Regions from separate parts of the Bradyrhizobium sp. LeoA1Lang genome, predicted to be linked through region 2. Evidence: riboswitches for the same ligand, from Rfam matches in the RefSeq annotation. Region 2 holds a riboswitch; the other holds the start of a gene.

Region 1 (11,355 bases), on a different contig from region 2:
GATTGACACGTCCAAGTGCGCCCGCCCTAATGCTGGGAACAATGCTCACAACGGTCACAACTGGGGCGGCCAGCCAAACTATCTGCTCGCGCGCTGTCTACTCGCGCACCCGCTTTTCCCGGTAAGGCAGTCACGGCTCGGGAGGATCACATGCAGCTAACTCCGAGGGAGTTCGATAAGCTGCTCGTCTACATGGTCGCTGACGTTGCACTAAAGCGAAGAGCCAAGGGCCTCAAGCTCAACTATCCAGAAGCCGTTGCTATCATATCGGCGGTCGCCCTTGATGGCGCGCGTGCCGGGAAGACGATCGAGGACGTCACCAACGAGGCGCGTACCGTCCTGACCAAGGCTGATGTGATGGACGGCGTCGCCGATCTTATTCCAATGGTGCAGATCGAGGCGGTGTTCACCGACGGCAGCCGCTTGGTAACGGTGCATACGCCGATCCAGTGAATGCCTACAGGAGGTCAACATGGCTGGACCAAAAACGGGCCCCGTTGTCGCCGCCCATGTCGACCCGGCGACGGCGAACGTGCCGGTCGGCGGTTACGTGTGCAGTTCGGCAGCGATCACATTCGATGCCGATCGCCCGGTGACGACGCTCAAGGTGCGCAATGCGGGAGATCGGCCGGTACAGGTTGGATCTCACTTCCATTTTTTCGAAGTCAATCGTGAGCTGGAATTCGATCGTGCAGCGGCGTTCGGGCTTCACCTCAATATCCCATCATCAACGGCAACGCGGTTCGAGCCCGGCGACGAACGCGAGGTTCAACTCGTCCCCTATGGGGGCATGCGCGCCGTTTATGGCTTCAACAATCTCGTCGATGGTCCCACCGCCGGCCGTGACGCCGCCACAGTCAAATCCAGGGCGGTGGCGCAGGCGGCGAAGCGAGGCTTTCGTTCCTCATAAATGAAGGCGTGAAACGCAAATCTCTTGAACGAGGGCCACCATGCCTACCATGTCTCGGCAAGAATATGTCGGCCTTTTCGGCCCGACGACGGGTGATCGCATCCGCTTGGGCGATACCGGCCTGTTCGTTGAAATCGAGCGCGACCTGCGCGGCGGCGCCGGCGACGAAATCGTCTTCGGCGGCGGCAAGAGCATGCGTGAAGGCATGGGCATGGATAATCAGGTGACGCGGGCGGCTGGCGCTCCCGACCTCGTGATCACCAACGTGACCGTGATCGACGCTGTGCTGGGCGTCGTGAAAGCGGATGTGGGCATCAAGGATGGCCGCATCTGTGCAATCGGCAAGGCCGGCAATCCGCAGACGATGGATCGCGTCACGCCCGGCCTGGAGGTCGGCCTGGCGACCGACGCTATCTCGGGCTCACATCTCATCCTGACGGCCGCCGGGATCGACACACATATTCACTTCATTTCTCCGCAGCAGGCGCAGGCCGCGCTCTCAAACGGCACCACGACTTTGATCGGTGGCGGCACCGGTCCTTCGGACGGCTCCAACGCGACGACGGTCACGTCGGGGCCTGGCAACATCAGCATGATGTTACGCGCGTTCGAAAACTGGCCGCTCAATGTCGGCATTCTCGGCAAGGGGCACGGACACGGCAAAGCGGCTCTGGTTGAGCAGATCGAAGCAGGCGCGGTTGGCGTCAAATGTCACGAAGACTGGGGCACCACCCCAGCGGTGCTTCGGTCCGCGCTCACCGTCGCTGACGAGACGGACACCCAAGTATGCATCCATACCGATACGCTCAACGAATCCGGCTTCGTCGACGATTCGATCGAAGCGTTTGAGGGGCGGACGGTCCATTCGTTCCATACCGAAGGGTCCGGCGGCGGCCATGCGCCTGATATCATCAAGATCGCCGGCCTTCCCAACGTCCTGCCATCTTCGACCAACCCCACGCTCCCCTACGGCATCAATTCGCAGGCGGAGCTGTATGACATGATCATGGTGTGTCACCACCTCAGCCCGGACATCCCGTCCGATGTGGCATTCACCGAAAGCCGTATCCGCGCCGAGACCATCGCTGCAGAAAACGTCCTCCAGGATCTCGGCGTGATCTCGATGTTTTCGAGCGATTCGCAGGCCATGGGACGCATCGGCGAATGCTGGCTGCGTTGTATCCAAACCGCCGATGCGATGAAGACCGGGCGCGGCAAGCTGCCGGAGGACGCGCCGGGCAACGATAATTTCCGGGTGCTGCGCTACGTGGCAAAGATCACGATCAACCCGGCGATCACGCACGGTATTGCCGACGTGCTGGGCTCGGTCGAGGTGGGCAAGATCGCCGACCTCGTCCTGTGGGAGCCCGCGTTCTTCGGTGCAAAGCCCAAGATCGTCATCAAGAACGGCTTCATTAGCTGGGCAGTGATGGGCGACCCAAACGCGTCGCTGCCGACCCCGCAGCCCACCTACTATCGGCCCATGTTCGGTGCCTACGGTGATGCGTTGCCGGCCAACTGCATCACATTCGTCTCCGGCGCCGCGCATGCTGCCGGGATCAAGGAGCGGCTGGGGCTCCGCCGACAGGTGATGCCGGTGAGAAATGTGCGCAAGATCGGCAAGCGCGACATGGTTCGAAATACCGGCACGCCTAAAATTGAGGTCAGTCCGGAAACCTTCGCCGTGACCGTCGACGGAAAGCACGCGACCGTGCAGCCTTTGACGACGGTCTCGCTAAATCAGAAGTATTTTTTCAGTTGAGGAATGCGCGATGATCCTCATCAAAACCGTTCTGGGCAATATCGGCGATCCCGAATGGGCTGGGCGGCTGTCTGGCGCCGATATAGATCTGATCGAGATCGACCAGTGGGAGGCGCAGAAGACCCGCTTCCGCAAGACGACCACAAAAGGCGCGGAGGTTGCAGTCTCTATCGACCGCGGCACACACATCCACGATGGGGACGTGCTGCTCTGGAATGCCCAGGCGCTCTCGGCACTCGTCGCTCGAATCGAGCTGCGTGACGTGATGATCGTGCACCTCGACGGTCTAACGAGCCTCGCGCCCGAGATGGCAATGCGCACATGCGTCGAACTGGGCCATGCCATGGGCAACCAGCATTGGCCGGCATTGGTCAAGGACAACCGCGTCTATGTCCCGCTGACGGTCGATCGCAAGGTGATGACGTCCGTCATGAATACCCACCGTTTTGACGGAATCCGATACGAATTCGTAGCCGGACGAGAGGTCGTTCCCTACCTCGCTCCGCATGAATCCCGTCGGCTTTTCGGTGGCGCGGAAGGGCCAGTGCATTCACACACGCACGAGAGCTATGCCGGCGTCGAGGCGGAGACCGGACGCGCGTACGGACATCCGCCGACGCATGCCCACTCCCATCCGGGAGCCGCCGCTCACGGACAAACATCGCCGGCAACGGCCGGTTCTGCGCGTGACCACCGAGAATGACCGTGTCGATGCGTCGAGGAGCGCCGCTTTTCTCTCGCGGATGCTGCAGTTTGGTGACTCGATGTTCCCCATCGGCGGCTTCTCGTTTTCTTCCGGCCTGGAATCCGCCGTTCAGGAGGGCGTCGTCACCAACGCGGCTACACTTCGAGCGTTCGCGCGCACCGCGGTAGAGCAGGCGGCGCGCGGAGACTGCATCGCGCTGATCGCCGCGCATCGCGCCGCAACTGCCGGAGAGGTCGACACCCTCGCCCGAATCGATGCGCAGGTATACGCGCGCAAGCTTTCCGACGAAGCGCGAACAATGTCGGTTCGCATGGGCAAGAAGTTCACGGAGATGGGGGTTGAGGTTGTGGGCGCGCCGCTGCTTTGCAGATGGCGTGAATGCATCGAGACGTCTGTTACTCCCGGTTGTTATCCCATCGCATTGGCGATTAGTTTCGCCGTACAGAATCTGACTGCCTACCAAGCGTTTGTCGTGCACCAGTATGGCGTTGCAACAACGATCCTCGGCGCGGCCTTGCGACTGATGAAGGTCAGCCACATCGAGACGCAGAAGATTCTCTACGAGCTCACCGGGCAATTAGACGAGATGTACGCGACCGCCGCGGCGGCTCGACTGTCGGACATGGCAGGCTTTGCGCCTTTGACGGAAATTCTGGCCGCCGTCCACACCAGAGCGCATGTGCGCCTGTTCATGAACTGACGTTGAATGGAGCTTGGAATGTCGAAAAGTATCACGCGCATCGGCATCGGCGGCCCGGTCGGGTCAGGCAAGACCGCGATCGTGGAAGCCATTACACCGCGCTTGCTGGATCTCGGCATCAAGGTGCTCATCATTACCAATGATGTGGTGACGACCGAAGACGCCAAGCACGTTCAGCGTACCCTCAAGGGCGTTCTGCTCCAGGAACGCATCCTCGGCGTGGAGACTGGTGCCTGCCCTCATACCGCGGTGCGCGAAGACCCAAGCATGAACCTCGCCGCGGTCGAGGATATGGAACGGCGCTTTCCGGATAGCGACGTCGTGCTGATCGAAAGCGGAGGCGATAATCTGACGCTGACCTTCTCGCCGGCGTTGGTGGACTATTTCATATATGTGATCGACGTCGCCGCGGGCGACAAGATCCCGCGCAAGAACGGACCCGGGATCACGTATTCCGACATCCTGGTCATCAACAAGACCGATCTTGCACCCTATGTCGGGGCCAGCCTTGAGGTGATGAAACAGGATTCACAGATGATGCGCGGCAGAAAGCCGTTCCTGTTCACGAACTGCAAGACGGGGGAAGGCATTCCGGAGTTGGTTGCGCTGATCGAACGGGAGTTTCTGTTCGATATCAATCCGCGGGCACGGCGGCCAGCATGATACCGGCGGCCTTCCCTCCCTGGGCCCGCGCCGAAGCGCTCGGCGCATCGATGCCGGAATTCGCTCCGTTCCAGGATGAACCGCCGCAGATGAGGAGTGGCAGTGTCGGCAAGACAGGTCTCCTACGTCTCGGCTTCGAGCACCGCTCCGGCCAAACGATCCTGGCGAACTTGCAGCGGCGGGCGCCGTACATGGTGCAGCGCGCGCTGCATTGCGATGAAGAAATGCCTGATATGGCCTGCGTGTTCCTAATCACCACCACGGGCTGCGTGCTGCAGGGAGACAGGCTCGCTCTTGATATCACCCTTGGTCCGCGCGCGCAGGCACACCTCACCTCGCAATCGGCAACCAAGATTCACGCGATGGACGCCAACTATGCGGCGCAGAGCCAGACTATCACGCTTGCCGATGAAGCATACCTGGAGTTTCTTCCGGATCCCGTGATCCCGCACCGGCACTCGCGGTTTCTCAGCGACACACAGATCTGCGTGGCGCCGTCGGCCACACTGCTGTTTTCGGAAATCATTCAACCCGGCCGCAAGCACCATCGTCCGGACGAGTGCTTCGGAGCAACCGTATTGTCGATATCAACGTCGGCCACGCGGCCCGATGGTCGCCCCTTGTTCGCAGAGAAGCTGGTGATCGAGCCGCGCCGATATCTGATGCGGCAAACTGGCGTGATGAACTCCTTTGATGTGTTCGCCAACGTGATCCTGTGCGCACCCAAGGACAAGGCAGAACGCATCCACGAGCGTGCGGAAGCCGATGTGAACCTCGCGGAAGGCGTGGCGTTCGGCGCCTGTCATCTGCCCAATGATGCCGGCCTGATCTTCAAGGTGCTGGGCCGTGAAACCGCGCAGGTGAAAGCCAAAGTACGGGAGTTCTGGGGACTGGTACGCAAGGAGGTCATCGGCGCAGCGCTACCTCCGCCTTATCTATGGCGATAGGGATCGACGGCGCCAACAGATGATCTCCAACAGCCGGTGCCGACACGTTCAAGGAGGCTGCAATGGAAACGATCTTGGCAAAGTGGGAACACCTCTCCGCATCGTCAGGTGCATTGCGGTTCTTGGACATCAATTTGCGCAGCATCGGACAAGTTATGTTTCAGAACAACCCGCTGACCGGGATTCTCTTTCTGGCCGCGATCGCCTGGGGTTCATACGCGGCCGGCGTACCCCGAGTGGCAATTGCGGGGATCGTCGCGGTCGTCGTGGCAAACCTAACGGCGCAATGGCTTCACGTCGATAACGAGCCGCTCTATTCCGGGCTCTATGGATACAACGCCGTCCTTGTCGGTCTCGCGTTGGCGACATTTTTATCGCCGAGCGCGCTCATGTGGGTGTATGTGGTGCTGGGAGCGTCGGTTTCGGTCATCGTGATGCTCGGGACTGCCAACGCCGTCAAGCCCTGGGGTGTATCCAGCCTCACGTTTCCATTCGTGCTGACGACGTGGCTCCTCTTGTTGGCTACGTATGGTTTTTCCGGTCTCGTAGGGACTGCGCTGCCGTCCGGCAACGTCATCACCGCCTTTCAACCCTATGAGGCCAGCCCGCTCAAGCTCATCGACCTCTTCCAGGGCGTGCTTCAAAGCATCTCACAGGTCTTCCTGAAGGCGAGTGCTGTGGCGGCCCTGCTGCTGCTCGCTGGCCTGGCCGTGAACTCATTGACTGCCGCCGCGTTCGCTCTCGCCGGCGCGATACTGGCAGTCCTGGTGGCCCATCTTTTCGGCGCTGAAAGCGACCTGATCACTGGCGGGCTTCTCGGCTTCAGCCCGGTACTGACCGCGATCGCGCTGGGTACCGTGTTCTACCGACCGAGCTGGCGAGTCGCGATCTACGCCATGCTGGGCACGCTGTTCACCGTCATCGCACAAGCGGCGCTGAACGTTGCGTTGACGCCGTTCGCCATCCCCGCGCTGACCGCGCCTTTTGTGCTCGTCACATGGATCTTCCTTCTTCCGCGCCAATGCTTCGAGCCGACTGCGGCTGGCGCTGGCGATGTCGTGAAAGCGCGTACAACCTAGATCAGCACTTTTGGGAGAGCCTGCATGGGCGACCGGAGTTTGGCAGTGCGCGCGGACAAGCACCAACGTCATCGAATCGCAGATCTCAAGTCGTTGCTGAGGGAGGCCTGAGCCATGGGACTCATTGGGATATTGCTTGGTTTAGCCCTGCTCATGTGGCTCGCGTACCGTGGAGTGAGTGTTCTGCTGGTCTCTCCGCTGGCGGCGCTCATCGCGGCCGTATTCTCGGGCGAACCGCTGCTCGCGCACTGGACGCAGACGTTCATGGCCGGAGCGGCGCGGTTCGTCGCGCAGTGGTTCCCCATGTTTCTGCTAGGCGGGTTGTTCGGAAAGCTTATGGGCGACAGCGGTTCGATCAGCTCCATCGCGCAGTATTTGACCAACAAGTTGGGAGCCAGCCGCGCGATGCTCGCGGTGGTGATCGCCTCGGCTATTGTGACCTACGGCGGCGTGAGTGTGTTCGTCGCATTTTTTGTGCTGGCGCCCATGGCTCACGAGATGTTCCGGGCCGCGAACATCCCGCGCCGCTTGTTGCCGGCAACGGTCGGCCTCGGTGCATTCACGTTCACCATGTCAGTGATGCCGGGAACCCCCTCGGTCAACAACGCCATTCCGATGCCGTACTTCGGCACTACCACCTTCGCGGCCCCCGGGCTGAGTATCATCGCATCCGCTATCATCTTCGCCTTCGGCATGTGGTGGCTCGGCCGGGCCGAGGCTGCCGCGCGCAAGGCTGGCGAAGGTTACGGAGGCGAGGCGGATACCACTCCTGTCGTTGACGAGATGGTTCGCGAGCAAGCGGCGCCGGCGGGCGACTTCGACCCGGCCGAGTTGCCGCACGGCAAGCAGGCCGAGAATGTGCCTCCCTTCGCCCTGGCCGTACTGCCCCTCATCGTCGTTATCCTCACGAATTTCTTGATGTCGCTTGTCGTATTCCCGCGCCTCGATTTTTCGTTCCTGTCCGAGCCCGAGTGGGGCGGTACTACGATCGGGGCCGTGTCCGGCGTCTGGTCAGTTGTCGTGGCTCTCGCGGCGGCAAACTTGACGGTCCTTCTCATCAACCTCCGTCGTTTGCCATCCTTGCGCGAAAGTCTCGACGCCGGGGCGAATTCCGCGGCCTTGCCAATGTTGATGATCGCTAGTCTTGTCGGATTCGGCGCAGTGGTTGCCGCGTTGCCGGCATTTGCGACGGTTCGCGATGCGGTATTCTCGATTTCTGGAGGACCGCTGGTTTCATTAGCCGTCTCTATGAATGTGCTGGCGGGGCTGACCGGTACTGCTTCTGGCGGTATGGCAATTGTGCTCAATGCATTTGGCGACGACTTCTTGCGTCTTGGCACGGAGCATCACATCGATACCGAATTGATGCATCGCATAACAACGATGAGCGCGGGTACCCTCGACGCCCTCCCCCACAACGGCACGGTGTTGCTGCTATTGCAGATCAGTGGTCTGACTCACCGTGAAAGCTATCTCGACATGGTGATGACCGTGATCGTCAGTTGCATTATCGCACTTGTTGCCGTCTTGATACTGGGTTCGGTTTTTGGATCGTTTTGACGGCTGAGATCACCGCTAACTTGGCCGATCGAGCTGGCCCGGGCCGATCAGCGCAGGCTCATGCACCTCGCGCATCGCGGATTGCCTGAGCGACTTTCGTCGCCTGCGACACTCGTCCGATTCGCGCGCCTGTGACGATCTTTCTTCGGCGCGTGCTCAAGCGCGGCACCATGCCTTCATTGGCGGTGGATCCGGCGGAGGGATAGGGAATAAAGCTCGCGGCTCGCAGCGCGAGAGCCTTTCGAGCCGCTTCGACATTGGCGGTCCGAGCTGCCAGGTTGTGAAGACGCCTGAGCTCGCCGTTTACCCGCTTCAGTGCTGCGGCAAAGACCTGCTTGCGTTGCGAAGGGCGCTCGGCGGTTCCTGGGAAGTTCGCGCCGCGAGCCTCACCTTTTCCGCGCGTCTCTCGCCGCTTTTGTCGGCCGAGCGTTCGCTCCTTATCGCGCATCTTGCGCAAGCGGGATCGCATGTCCGCAAGATCAGCCGGCTCGACGTCATAGATGGCGGGATGATGCGTGAGGCGGATCGTCTCGTATTCGTCGTGGCTAAGGAGGCTGCGTTCGAGCTTGCATGGGACCGACATTTCCTGTTCCTCCGTCGAATCTGTCGATGCTCACGTCAGCAGAATCATCCAGGTCTAGCGCCGCGTGTGGGTGATATGTCATGCTCGCATAAGGTTGCAGGATTTGCCATCTGCCATCCTTTCGCCTGTCAGCAACTTTCTGTGTTCGTCATTCAGGTCGCCGCTATCAGCGATTCGCAAAAATGCTGTTGGGTGAAGATCGATATCGATTTGAGTTTTGCTCCGCCTTGTGCTTCTTTGCGCGCGTCATCGGTGCCCTTGTAGGGTGAAACGGGAACGCGGTGCGGGAATCTTCCCAACGCCGCGGCTGCCCCCGCAACTGTAAGCGGATATTTGCGATCCGAATGCCACTGGACCTGCCAAGCAGGTTTGGGAAGGCGGATCGCGAGACGACCGCGAGCCAGGAGACCGGCCGTTGACGAGTATCAACTCGTTCGACGGTGGGTCGGCGGAAGGGCATTTATGAGCTTGCGGCGTTTTCTTGCCGGGTGTGCGGCCGTTGTCGCATGCAGTCACACTGGCGCGATGGCCCAATCGGGTCCCGAACAGCTTCCTGCTGTTGTCATCAATCCGGAGGTCCGGTCCAAACCTCCCACGAGGAACAGGCAAAGGTCTTCAACGACTGGTCCTGCGCGCCCAGCGCCCAGTACCGAAGCCGCTCCGGCAACTCCTGAAGTCGTTGTCACCCCCGACCGTACGCTGGAGCCGGCGAGCCGTACCGGAAGCTCGGTCAGCGTGGTCACGCACGAAGTGCTCGCGACCAGCAACCCGACCTCGCTCGTCGACGCGCTGCGGACGGTGCCCGGGCTCGATATCACCGAAAGCGGCGGGCCAGGCGCAACGACCAATGTGCGCTTGCGCGGCGCGAATACCGGTCAGACGCTGGTCATGATCGATGGCATCAGGGTCAACGATCCGACCGCCGCCAGTGGCGATTTCGATTTCGCGATGTTCGCCCCGAGCGCGATCGAGCGGATCGAGGTGCTGAAAGGCCCGCAGAGCGCACTCTACGGATCGGACGCGATGGGCGGCGTAGTCAACATCATCACCAAGAAGGGCGCCGGTCCAGCACAGCTCGACGTCAGCACCGAGGGAGGAAGCTACGGCACGGCGAGCAGCAGCGCATCGCTGACCGGAACCTCGGGGCCGTGGTCCTACGCATTCACGGGAAACGGGCAGCATAGCAACGGCTTTTCACGCTACGGCTATCGCATCCCCGCGCTCGAAGCCAAGTATGGTCCCCTCGAGCGCGACGGCTTCGACCGCGTCGGCGGTTCGGCACGCGTCGGCTACGACGCTGGCGAAGGCGTACGCCTGGAGACGGGCATGCTGACCTCGTTCACGCGGTCCGCCTACGACCAGGCCAGCGGAACGTTCCCGGACACGCCGTCGAGCGCGACGCGCCTTCTCGAGCAGGTCTGGGGACGCGCCTCATTCGACACGTTCGGTGGCATCCTCACCCATAGCGTGAGCGCGTTTGAAACACACATCGATCGCTCGTTCGACGACGTCACCTACAGGACCAACAAGCTGCCGCAGAACACGACGTCCATCCTCTCCAATTTCGTCGGCGACAGCACGGGCCTGGAATATCAGGGCAACCTGAAGGTCGGCCCGCTCGGATCGCTCATCGTCGGATCGCGCGTCCAGCATGAAACGGCGAGCACCTCCACCACCAACCTGCTGCCGATCCCCGGCGCGCCGACGCCACAGCTCGCCGGGACACAGGACACGAATTCAGTCTTCGCGCTCTGGCAACTGCCGATCGGCGAACGGCTCAACATCACGATGGGCGGCCGGGTTGACGACGTCGTCGATGTTGCACGGTTCGAGACATGGCGAGCCACCGCGGCGTACACGATCGCGGAGACCGGCACCAAGCTGCGTGCGAGCGCCGGGACAGGCGCCAAGGCGCCAACGCTCTATCAACTGTATGCGCCGACTTACGGCAATTCCGCGCTCAGCCCCGAGGAAAGCTTCGGCTACGACGCCGGCATCGACCAAAGCCTGTTCGGAGGCCGCGTCGTGGTTTCGCTGACCGGCTTCGGCAACCGGTTCAGCAACCTGATCGACTTTGTGACCGATGCGGCGCATCCGCTCGGGCACTACGTCAACGTCTCGCGCGCCGAAACCGACGGACTGGAACTCGGGGTCAACGTCGATATCCTGCCGGGCTACCTGAAATTCAACGCCGCCTATACCTACCTGCAGGCCAAGGATCTTTCGACCGGCCTGACGCTGGCGCGCCGGCCGGAAAACCTGGCGAGATTCTCGTTCCCCATCACACCGATCAAGGATTGGCTGATCGAGCCGCGCGTGCTCGCGGTGTCGAAACGCTACAGCGGTTCAAACGAGACGCAGCCACTGGACCCTTACGTCCGCGTCGACCTCTATACCGAATACAAGATCGATGAGACCTGGAAGGTGTACTTGCGCGGCGAGAAC
Region 2 (11,355 bases):
CATCCACATCGTCATTGCGAGCGCAGCGAAGCAATCCATAGCGCCGCAAGTGGAGGCGTGGATTGCTTCGCTGCGCTCGCAATGACGGGGGCGGTGTTGCTGGCGCGAGCGGCGCGCCCATTGGACAGCGCAGGTGCGAGTGCCTACATCGATGGGACCGTGACCCCGGGAGTTCTCACGATGACCATCGACGACAGGCCGACGATCGTTGCGCCCGATGACGATCCCTATCTTTGGCTGGAGGAGATCGAAGGCGCGCGGGCGCTGGAATTCGTGGAGCGGCAGAACGCCCTGACGCTAGAGAAATTCACCGGCACGTCATTTGCCGCCGATCGCGACGCGCTGGTCGCGATCTTCGACCGGCCGGACAACATTCCCTATGTCACCAGGCGCAGTGGGCTACTCTACAATCTCTGGACGGATGCGCAGAATCCGCGCGGCCTGTGGCGGCGCACGACGCTCGGGGAATTCCGCAAAGCCAATCACAACTGGGAAATCCTCCTGGACGTCGACCAGCTTGCCGCCGATGAAGGCGAGGATTGGCTCTTGAACTGGACGTCCATGCGGCCGGGAAATGATCGGCGCGCGATCCTCGGCCTGTCGCGCGGCGGCAGCGACGCGGTGATGCTGCGCGAGTTCGACATGGAGGCGAAGCGCTTCGTCGCCGATGGCTTCATGCTGCCGGAGGCGAAGGGCGGCGTCGATTGGGTCGACGACGACACGCTGCTGCTGTCGAGCGCCTATGGCGAGGGCATGGCGACCACATCGGGCTATGCCCGGACTGTCAGGCTGTGGCGCCGCGGCGAGGCCGCCGAACGCGCGCCGGTGGTGTTCGAGGTGCCGGCCGACCATATGAGCGCATCCGCTCAACTCGATGATTCCGGGCCGGTCCCACGGATGTGGTTCGTCGACCGGCTCGATTTCTTCAACTTAAGTGCCTGGCTGGGCGACGAGACGGGTACGAAGACGAAGCTCGATCTGCCCACCAGCATTTGGCTGCTCGCCTATCAGGACTGGTTCGTCGTCAAGCTGCGCGAGCCGTGGACGATCGGAGGCAAGACCTATGCGCCCGATACGGTGCTCGGCATGTCGCTGTCAGCCTTCCTCGCAGGCAGCCGCGACTTCACCGTCGTGTTCGAGCCGGAGCCGCGGCGGGCGCTGCAAGGCTTCTTCTGGACCGAGGGCCGGCTGGTGCTGTCGATCCTCGATGAACTGCGGCCGGTGTTCGAGATCTGCACGCCATCGGCTGGTGGCTGGACGCGCGAGCGGCTCGAAGGGCTGCCCGGGATCGGCGTCGTCGATGTCTGGCGCCTCGACAGCCATATTTCCGAAAGCAAGGGCGACCTGCTCGCCAATGTGCAGGACCCGCTGACGCCGTCCTCGCTGATGCTGATGGAGAAGGTCGGAGCGCCCACGGTGCTGAAGCAGGCGCCGAAGACGTTTAACGCGGATGGACTCGTGGTTACCCAGCATGAGGCCATCTCCATCGACGGCGAACGCATCCCCTACGTGCAGACCGGCCCCGCGACCGAGACCGGCGATGCGCCGGTGCACTTGACCGCCTATGGCGGCTTCGGTCTTGCGATGAAGCCGTATTACAACCCCGCGCTCGGCAAGCTGTGGCTGGAGCGCGGCGGCACCATTGTCGAGGCCAATATCCGCGGCGGCGGCGAGTTCGGCACGCGCTGGCACGACGCCGGCCGCTATGCGGGCAAGCGGTTGGCGCATGACGACTTCGCGGCCGTCGCCGCCGATCTGGTGAAGCGCGGCGTCACGCGGCCCGGGCGGATCGCGGCCGAAGGCGGATCGAACGGCGGCATCCTGATCACCAACATGCTGGTGCGCTATCCCGAACGCTTCGGCGCGCTGTTCTGCACCATCCCGCTGATCGACATGCGCCGCTACACCAAGCTGCTCGCCGGCGCGAGCTGGATCGCCGAATATGGCGATCCCGACAAACCCGAAGAATGGGCGTGGCTGCAGACCTACTCCGCCTATCACATGGCGAAGCCCGGCCAGACATATCCACCGATCCTGATCGCGACCACGCGCCGCGACGACCGCGTGCATCCCGGCCACGCCCGCAAGATGACCGCCAAGCTGCAGGCAATGGGATATGAGGCCCATCTCTACGAGCCCGCCGCCGGCGGCCACGGCTACGGCAAGGACAACAAGGAACGCGCCGCGTTCATGGCGCTGGGGCTTGGGTTCTTGCGGGAGAAGATCGGGTGGGTGGATGGTGCGTGATTGTTCCACTCACCGCTGTCATTCCGGGGCGCGCGCAGCGTGAACCCGGAATCCATTTTTCCGCCCGCGTATGCTGCGCAATGGATTCCGGGCTCGCGACTTCGTCGCGCCCCGGAATGACGCGGGGGAGCGATCACGCGCACGCGAATTCCAGGATCATGTTGTTCGCGGGCATGTCTACCGCCTCCTCCAATGACAGACCGACGCGCCCCGCCAGCTTCTCGATATCGGTGATGTCGCGCACGCCCCAGTCGGGATCCTGGTTGCGCAAGGATGTGTCGAACACGGCGTTGCTGAGAGCGGTGTGCTTGCCGTCGCGCTTGAAGGGGCCGTAGATGAACAACCGGCCGTCGTCGCGCAGGCGGCGGGCGGCGCCTTCGAACAGGCCCTCGGCGACGCGCCAGGGCGCGATGTGGATCACGTTGGCGCAGAACACCGCGAGCAGCTTTGGCAGCTCGCCGCCCTCAGGCGCAGCACCGGGCCAGGCCGGATCGGAGAGATCGATCCTCAGCGGCGGACGGATGTTCGGAAGGGCGGCGTATGCGCGCCAGGCCGCGATGCTCTTCAGATGCGCGTCGTTGAAATCGCTCGGCCACCAAATGATGTCGGGGGTCCGCTCCGCGAAATACACGACGTGCTGGCCAGTGCCGCTGCCGGCCTCCAGCACGTCGCCGGATCGGCCCAAAAGAAATTTTTCTAGCACCGCCCAGATCGGCTGATGGTTGCGATGAAAGGCAGCCGCATCAAGCCGGCCGTCGGCCTCGACCCGCCCGCCGTCCTTGCCGAATTCAACCACAAACTCTGGCATGATGCTCTCCTTTGCCTATCGTACAAAACGCAACACCGTAGCGATCCTGCTATTCCGCGCGCGCCGTCGCAATGCGCGATTTGGGCGCGCCTTCATCATAATGGTTACGGCCGTAGCCCCGGATGAAACGGAAGCGTAATTCGGGGCGAGCGCACCCATCTCTCCGCTCGTCATTCCGGGATGCGCCGAAGGCGCAGGCCCGGAATCCATTGCGCCGCATGCGCAAGTGGAAGAATGGATTCCGGGTTCTCGCGGAGCCTGTCATCGGGCCGCGCTTTGCGCGGACCCGTTGGCGAGCCCCAGAATGACGAGCTGAGAGATGGATTGCTTCGCTGCGCTCGCAATGACGGGGGATGGAGCTACCGCGCCACGCGCTGCAATTCCTTCGTCAGCACGTCCAGCGCGTCGGCGAGCATCACGCCGCCGCAGACGGTGAGACGTTCGGGAAGCACAATGCGTTTCTCCGGCGGATAGAAGTGCTCCAGCGCCGGATGCAGCAGGAAGGCGCGGCCGTTGTCTTCGGCGCGGTCACCGGCCTCCGAGACCAGGATGAAGTCCGGTCTCAGTTGCACGATCGCTTCCAGCGAGGCGTAGCCGCCGGCCGCGACGCCGAGGTCGCCGGCGGAATTGAGGAGGCCCGCTTCGGTGAGCAGCGACGACACCAGGCTGTCGCTGCCGGACACCCAGCCACGGCGCGCCAGCGGCAGCACGCGATAGTGCTTGCCGGTCGCGGCCTCGCGCGCATGGGCGATCGCGGCGTCGAGCCTTGCTATCGCGACCTTTGCGCGGTCCGGATGCCGCACGATCTCGCCCATCTCGCGGATCTGGTCCTTCACCTCGTCCAGCGTGCGCGGCACGGTGAACTCGACGAGATGCAGGCCGTTGGCTTTCAAGAGCTCGCGCGTCGCGCGCTTGTCGAACAGGCTGGCGACGACGATGTCGGGCTTCAGCACCAGCACGTCCTCCGCGCCGCCGGAGAGAATCGGGAAGCGGCGCGCCGTGTCGGCGGCGAATGATTGCCAGGCCTCGCGGGAGAATCGGCTGAGGCCCAGGATCTGCTGGGGATCGGCGAGCGAGAGCAGCAACTGATCGCTGCAGACGTTCATCGAGACGATGCGCGGCGCGCTCGCCGCAAGCGCGACAGTGGTGGACAGGGCGAACGCTGCAAGGAATGCAGCGAGGCGCCGCATCAGATCTCCGCCCACGGCACGATCACCGTCTCGCGCTGATATTCGGCGCGGAAGGCGCTGACGCGGAACACATCGGCCATGACCGTTTCCGACAGCGCATCCGCCGGCGCGCCCTGCGATGCGAGGCGCCCTTGCGCCAGCACCAACGCATGGTCGGCAAAACGTGCGGCAAGGCCGAGGTCGTGCGTCACCACGATCACCAGCACGCCCTTGTCGGCTGCCGCACGCAACCCCTTCATGACGTCGATCTGGTGGCGCGGATCGAGCGAGGCGGTGGGCTCGTCCGCCAGGATGATCGGCGCCTCCACCGCAAACACGCGCGCCAGTGCGACGCGGCTGCGCTCGCCGCCGGAAAGCTCGGTGACGCGGCGCTCGGCGAACTCCATGACGTCGGCGGCCTGCATCGCCCGCACCACCGCCTCGACATCGCGCGGGGACAGCCGTGCCGGATCGGTGGCACCATGCGGATAGCGGCCGAGCGCGACGATGTCGCGCGCGGGTAGCGGCCAGTGCACCATGTGCCCTTGCGGAAGATAGCCGAAGCGTTTGGCCCGTTCGCGCAGCGGCAGCGCGGCGAGCGCCTCGCCACCCACCCTGATGACGCCATCGGAGGGAATGAGGCCGGCGAGCGCGCGCAGCAACGTGGTCTTGCCGGCGCCGTTCGGACCGACCAGCGCAACGAGATGACCTGAGGCGAGTTGCAGCGACACGTCGCTGAGCACGCGGCGGCCGGCGAGCGCGACGTTGAGATGTTCCGCGACAAGCGCCGTCATGCGACGCCTCCGCCGAGCGCGCGGCGCTCACGCATGATGAGATAGAGGAAGAACGGCACGCCGATGATCGAGGTCAGGACGCCGACCTTGATGTCCGAGGTCGACGGGATGATGCGCACCGCGATATCGGCCGCGAGCAACAGCGCCGAGCCGGCGAGCGCGCTCGGCACCAACAGCCGCGCCGGGTCGTGGCCGATCACGGGCCGCATCAGATGCGGCGCGACCAGGCCAATGAAGCCGATGGTGCCGGTGACCGCCACCGCGCCGCCGACGCCGAGCGCAACGCCTGTGATCACGAACAGCCGCAGGCGGCCGACATCGACGCCGAGACTTTGCGCGGTCTCTTCGCCAAGCGTGAGCGCACGGAAGGCGCTGGCCTGCGAGAGCAGGATGGCTGCACCAGCAACGATGAACGGCAGCGCCAGCGCGACATGCTGGAAGCTGCGATCCTCCAGCGAGCCCAGCAGCCAGAACGCGATCTCCAGCACCAGGAACGGATTGCTGGCGAGGTTCATCACCAGCGCCGTCGCAGCGCCCGCAAGGCTCGAAATCGCAAGCCCGGCGAGGATCAGGATCAACAGCCCCGCATTGCGGCCAGCGATCGCGAGCAGCACGAACACCGAGCCGAACGCGGCGATGATGGCGGCGACCGGCAGCGCATAGGAGCGGACATCGGCCAGCCCCAGCGCGATCACCAGCACCGCACCGAACGCCGCCGATTGCGGCGCGCCGAACAACGAGGGCGAAGCTAAGGGATTGCGCAAAAGGCCCTGCAGCGCCGCGCCTGACAGGCCGAGAATGGCGCCGATCGCGAATGCCAGGATGGTCCGCGGCAGGCGGATCTCGCGCACGATCACCTGCGTCACATCGCTACCGCCACCGAACAGCGCCTCGATCACCGTCAGCGGCGACAGCCGCACCGGGCCGGTGCCGAGCGAGATCAGCATCAGCAGGGCAACCAACGCAATCATTGCAACGGTCGCGCCCAACCGTCGTCGCGCGGCGAGACCCGCCGCTATCGTGAAATCCTGTGCACTCATCGCGCCCTGCTTCTTGCAGCGAATTCGGTGGCAGACAAGCGACACCGGAACAAAAAAGCGTATTGGGGATGGGGCGCCGCAGTTCGCCGGGATTGACTCACGTGCCGCCAAAATCCTAGATGGCCCCGACGGTTCCTATCGGGATCAAAAGGGAATGCGGTACCGGGAAACTTCCCTCAAGCCGCGGCTGCCCCCGCAACTGTATGCGGTGAATCCTTCGTCTTATGCCACTGGGCGTCTCGGTCCTGGGAAGGCGACGAAGGGTAACGACCCGCGAGCCAGGAGACCTGCCGTCTTACGTGGTCACACGCGACGATGTCGGTCGGGGAGTACAGGCATTTGCTTCACCTGAAGCGCGAAACGCGATGGTGAGCCTCGGATCGCTGTGACGTGCCACTGACGTCATACCGAGGTCTCGCCGATGTTCTCTGCTATCACCGCCACCAAGCAACGCCGGGCGCTCCTGCTCGCGTCGAGCATGCTGGCGCCCGCCTTGTACGTTTCTGCCGCGCTGGCGCAGCAAGCGTCCTCCGAACAATTGCCACCGGTCGAAGTCAGAGCGCCCGGCGACCACAACCGCACCCGTGCCAAGCCCGCTTCCGACGGCACTCCAGGCCCCCGGCGTCCCGCGCCGGGCCAGGTGCCGACCACCGCGCAGCCGGCCGGCGGCGCAGGGTCCAGCGGCACCGCCGCTGGCGGAGCTTCATCCGGTGGCAGCGGCGGCAGCCCGCAGTTCGCCGGCATCGTCGGGACGTCCTCGACCGTGATCACGGCCGACGACATCGCCCATTCGCCATCGCACACCTTGCCGGAGATCATCGCGCAGGCGCCCGGCGTGCAGCTTCAATCGCTCTATGGCGGCGTGAACGGCGCCAAGACCTCGGTCGACCTGCGCGGCTTCGGCGCATTCGCCACCGCCAACACGCTGTTCCTGCTCAACGGTCGACGGCTCAACGACATCGACATGGCGCAGGTCGATCTCTCGACCATCCCGCTGGATTCGATCGAGCGCATCGAGATCACCCGCGGCAACAGCGGCGCCGTGCTCTACGGCGACAACGCGATCGGCGGCGTGATCAACATCGTCACCAAGACCGGCATCGGCGGCCCGCCGGTCTCGATCCGGGGCGAAGCCGGGTACGGCTCCTTCAACCAGCGCATGGCCGCGATCTCGACCGCGATGAATTCCGGGCCATGGTCGGCGTCGTTCTACGGCAACGGCATCAAGTCCGACGGCTACCGCGTGAACAATGCGCTCGACCAGCGCAACGGCGTCGGCAATCTCAACTACACGACGCCGGACCTGAAAGCATTCCTGACGGTGACCGGCGACGACCAGAAGCTGGGCTTTCCGGGTGGCCGGATCGTCGACCCATCCGCCGGCATCAACCAACTCGTCACCGACCGCAGGGGCGCCGCCACACCGTTCGACTACGGCAACCAGCAGGGCGCGAGCGCGACGGCCGGCTTCACCAAGACGCTTCTGAACGGCGTCGACCTGATCGTCGATGGCGGCTACCGCCAGAGGGATACGCAAAGCGCTTTCTTCGGCACCTCGCCATTGATCAGCGCGGCGTCGACCTACAATGACGCCGCGCTGCAGACCTGGTCGATCACGCCGCGGCTGAGCATCAACAATTCGATCTTCGGGATTCCGTCGTCGATCCTGACCGGCATCGACTATTACGACGCGACGTTCCACCAGCAGCGCGGCGCGTTCCGGGGCGTGCCGCCTATCCATACCTACGACCTGTCGCAGCAGTCGCTCGCCGGCTACTGGCAGCATACGGTCGGCCTGCTGCCCACGACGGACTTCTCCTATGGTGCGCGGGTGCAGAACACCTGGCTCAGCGCGCGCGATCGCTACGATCCGAATGCGCCGTTCGCCTTCGACGCGCAGGCGACGCCGCTCGACCAGAGCGAAACCAACTACGCGCTGCATGTCGGCGTCGAGCACCGCTTCACCGAAATGTTCTCGGTGTTCGCCCGCGCCGCGCACGCCTTCCGCACGCCCGATGTCGACGAGCGCGTCTCGACGGGTCCCGCGTTCGACGCCTTCTTCAATCCGCTGCCGCAGAATTTCCAGTTGAAGACCCAGACCTCGCATGACGTCGAAGGCGGATTCCGCGTCAAGACCAACCGCTTCCAGGTGCAGACCAGCATCTACAACATGGACCTCGAGAACGAGATCCATTTCAACCCGGTGCTGTTCTTCAACGTCAACCTCGATCCGACCCGGCGCTACGGCTCCGAGACGCAGGCCTCGCTGCGCGTCAGCGATACCGTGTCGCTGCGCGGCGGCATGGCTTACACGCGCGCTGTGTTCCGCGAGGGACAGTTCGCGGGCAACGACGTGCCGCTGGTGTCGCGCTACACCGGCAATCTCGGCGTGACCTGGAATATCTGGGACAACTATCTCGTGCTCGATGCCACGCTGCGCGCCTGGAGCTCGCGCGTCATGGATAACGACCAGGCCAATACGCAAACGCGCATTCCGGGCGATGCGACGATCGACCTCAAGCTCAGCGGCGCCTATGAGCATTTCTTCTGGTCGGTCAGCGTCAACAACCTGCTCAATGCGCTCTATTACGACTACGCCATCGCCTCGAACTTCACGCCCGGCCGCTTCAACGCCTATCCGCTGCCGGGCCGGACTTTCCTCGTAAAGGCCGGCGCGACGTTCTGAAGCAATCGGCCGGTCCGTGGCCTGCGCACGGACCGGCTTGTCCCGCCCGAATCAGCCATTATGTCGTGATGGCGGGAGATCGATATGGGCGGGATCGGGAAGACAAACCAACCTCCAAAGCAGGAAGGCGGCAAGCCGAAGCCGCCGCCTCCACCTGCGCGCCACGACGAGGACGACGACTACGAAGACGGCGACATCGCCACGCCGAAGCGCGATCGCTACGGCCCGGACGACGAGCCGTTGTGAGACGCCTCCCGTCATTGCGAGCGTAAGCGAAGCAATCCATCGCGCCGCTTGCGGAGACGTGGATTGCTTCGCTGCGCTCGCAATGACGGGGTGAGAGCGTTGCCCAGAATTGTAGGGTGGGCAAAGGAGCGCAGCGACGTGCCCACCATTTCACGAGCGGTGCAAGGGAAGGTGGGCACGCTGCGCTTTGCCCACCCTACGGCGGCTACGGCGGCTGATGCAGTCCGGCGAAATCCTCGCGCTCGATCTTGCGGATGCTCTTCAGGTCGAGCAGATGCGCGCCGAAGCCGCCGCGGGCGACCGTCCTTGCCAGTTTCGGCGAGACCAAAGTGAGGCCGGCCGTCATCGCCAGCGGCACGGCACTGAGCCAGTCGAGCTGCACCGGCGTCAATTCCTCGGTGCTGGCGTTGTATGGCCCTGAGGTCTTCAGGAGATCGCCGCACTCAACCAGAATGTCGCGCCTGGTGCCGCCGCGGGAGGCCTGGCCGAGCAGCGCCTGCATCGCCAGATGCGTCCGCACGCCGGTGCGGCTCTCGGGCAAGGGTTTTGGCGTCTCGCCGAGCGAAACGCGCAGCAGGAGATCGACCAGATCGGTGCCGGCGCGGAAGGCGTTGAGCGGCTCGACCAGGCGCGGATTGCAGTCGATCAGGAGCGGCACGGGGCTGTCGATCGGCATCACGTAATCGACCGATAGCGCGCCGTGCCAGGCCAGCGCTTCTCCGATCGCTTCCAGATAGGCGTGCACCTGCGGACGACTGACGCTTTCCTTGATCGCCTCGCCGCCGCCGACGCCGGGCGCGACCTGCCGGTAGGCGTGGAAGCCGACCAGTTTCCCAAAGCAAAACACCGACTGCGCCTTTTCGGTCGTGCCGGTGACGAGATCCTGCACCAGAAGCTCGCCGGCAAAGCTGTCGGCTGCGCCGAGCTCGTAGAGCGCGATGTTGAAATCGGCTTCGTCGCGCACGAACCAGATGCCGCGGCTCGCGGTGCCGACCGAGGTCTTGATGACGGAGGGAAAGCGGATGGCGTCACGCAACTCGCTCTCCGAGGTCACGATCCGCGTCGGCGGCTGCGGCAGGCCCAGTTGGCCGAGCAGGCGGCTGAAGCCGGCCTTGCTGTGCACCATCCGGTAATTGTCGAACCGCGGCAGCGCCAGGCCGACGCGGCCCTTCAATCGCGCCTCGGCGCGCGCGAACAGAAAACCCTGCTCATGGGTCGGCAGCAGCACGTCGAACGGCGCCTCCAGGAGCCGCTCGATATAGCCAAGGAAGCCCTCGGGGTCGTGGCGCAATCCCGGGCAGCGGTGGAATTTCCACACAAAGCGCGAATAGCGCGACAGGCACCAGGGCGAGGGATCGCAGACTTCGACATGGTGGCCGGCAAGACCGAGGATCGTGATCGCCTCGCGCGCCGAGGTGCTCGCCCCCTCGGGGATCAGGACGCGCAGCTTTGTTGCCGGATCGGTCATGCCAGATCATTGCTGCAATGCGAGTGGCTTGTCTTGCCGCTTTAATGCCGCATGTCGCTCGGTCGCGGTTCGCCGGGTCAGCCATGCAGCGGCCTTCATGGACAAATAACGCCCAGCCGATATTTTCGCGCCAGATCATGATCCGAGCGGATCATGATCTGGCTCTCTGTTTGAGCATGATCTTTTCGGAAAACCGGTTCCCACTTTTCCGGATCATGCTTTAAGCCCCGCCGGGCATCACATTTGATGGGCTTCTCACTGATATGGCTGATGTTCTCGCCGCACCGCAGCAATTGAAGACCGACAGCGCGGCGCGCACGCTGACGGGGATTTCGATCGCGCACTGGGTCAGCCATTTCCATATCTTCGTGCTGCCGATGCTGTTCCCGTTCCTGAAGGAGCGGCTCGGCGTCGGCTATATCGAGCTCGGCTTCGCGCTCACCGTGTTCGCGCTGGTCTCCGGCCTGACGCAGGCGCCGATCGGCTATCTCGCCGACCATATCGGCGCGCGAAAAATCCTCCTGATCGGGCTCTGCCTGGGCGGCTTTGCCCTGATCGGGCTCGGTTCGCATTTGAGCTATCCCGCGCTGATCGCAAGCGCGATTGGGCTCGGACTTGCCAACAGCGTCTATCACCCCGCCAACTACGCGATCCTATCGGCACATATGGACGAGGCGCGCATGGGCCGCGCGTTCTCGGTCCACACCTTTGCCGGCTTCCTCGGCGGCGCGGTGGCACCGGCGATCATGGCGGCGCTGGTCGCTGCAATCGGCGGGCTCGGCGCATTGATGGTCGCGGGCGCGATCGGCCCGCTGGTGGCGCTATTGCTCGTCATCATGGGCATCCCCGACGCGGGCGCCGCGAAGGACAGGCCCGAGGGCAGTGAGAAGGTGAAAA

The links. Region 2 has a riboswitch for cobalamin ahead of ACZYOF_RS36645 (TonB-dependent receptor). Riboswitches for the same ligand answer to the same signal wherever they lie in the genome.
Region 1: another riboswitch for cobalamin. It lies ahead of ACZYOF_RS01825 (TonB-dependent receptor plug domain-containing protein); the one in region 2 lies ahead of ACZYOF_RS36645 (TonB-dependent receptor).

What each region holds. Positions count from the first base shown of each region.
Region 1 covers NZ_JBVAPG010000003.1:52,255-63,609, forward strand. Annotated here, with positions in the region: gene ACZYOF_RS01775 (urease subunit gamma) at 151-453, shown strand; gene ACZYOF_RS01780 (urease subunit beta) at 473-910, shown strand; gene ACZYOF_RS01785 (urease subunit alpha) at 951-2,672, shown strand; gene ACZYOF_RS01790 (urease accessory protein UreE) at 2,683-3,375, shown strand; gene ACZYOF_RS01795 (urease accessory protein UreF) at 3,293-4,078, shown strand; gene ureG (urease accessory protein UreG) at 4,097-4,741, shown strand; gene ACZYOF_RS01805 (urease accessory protein UreD) at 4,738-5,688, shown strand; gene yut (urea transporter) at 5,751-6,767, shown strand; gene ACZYOF_RS01815 (GntP family permease) at 6,882-8,327, shown strand; gene ACZYOF_RS01820 (hypothetical protein) at 8,608-9,174, shown strand; cobalamin riboswitch at 9,144-9,341, shown strand; gene ACZYOF_RS01825 (TonB-dependent receptor plug domain-containing protein) at 9,436-11,355, shown strand, end outside.
Region 2 covers NZ_JBVAPG010000181.1:252-11,606, forward strand. Annotated here, with positions in the region: gene ACZYOF_RS36620 (prolyl oligopeptidase family serine peptidase) at 181-2,247, shown strand; gene ACZYOF_RS36625 (DUF938 domain-containing protein) at 2,381-3,055, opposite strand; gene ACZYOF_RS36630 (ABC transporter substrate-binding protein) at 3,415-4,245, opposite strand; gene ACZYOF_RS36635 (ABC transporter ATP-binding protein) at 4,245-5,018, opposite strand; gene ACZYOF_RS36640 (FecCD family ABC transporter permease) at 5,015-5,989, opposite strand; cobalamin riboswitch at 6,171-6,367, shown strand; gene ACZYOF_RS36645 (TonB-dependent receptor) at 6,480-8,744, shown strand; gene ACZYOF_RS36650 (hypothetical protein) at 8,829-8,990, shown strand; gene ACZYOF_RS36655 (hypothetical protein) at 9,196-10,458, opposite strand; gene ACZYOF_RS36660 (MFS transporter) at 10,722-11,355, shown strand, end outside.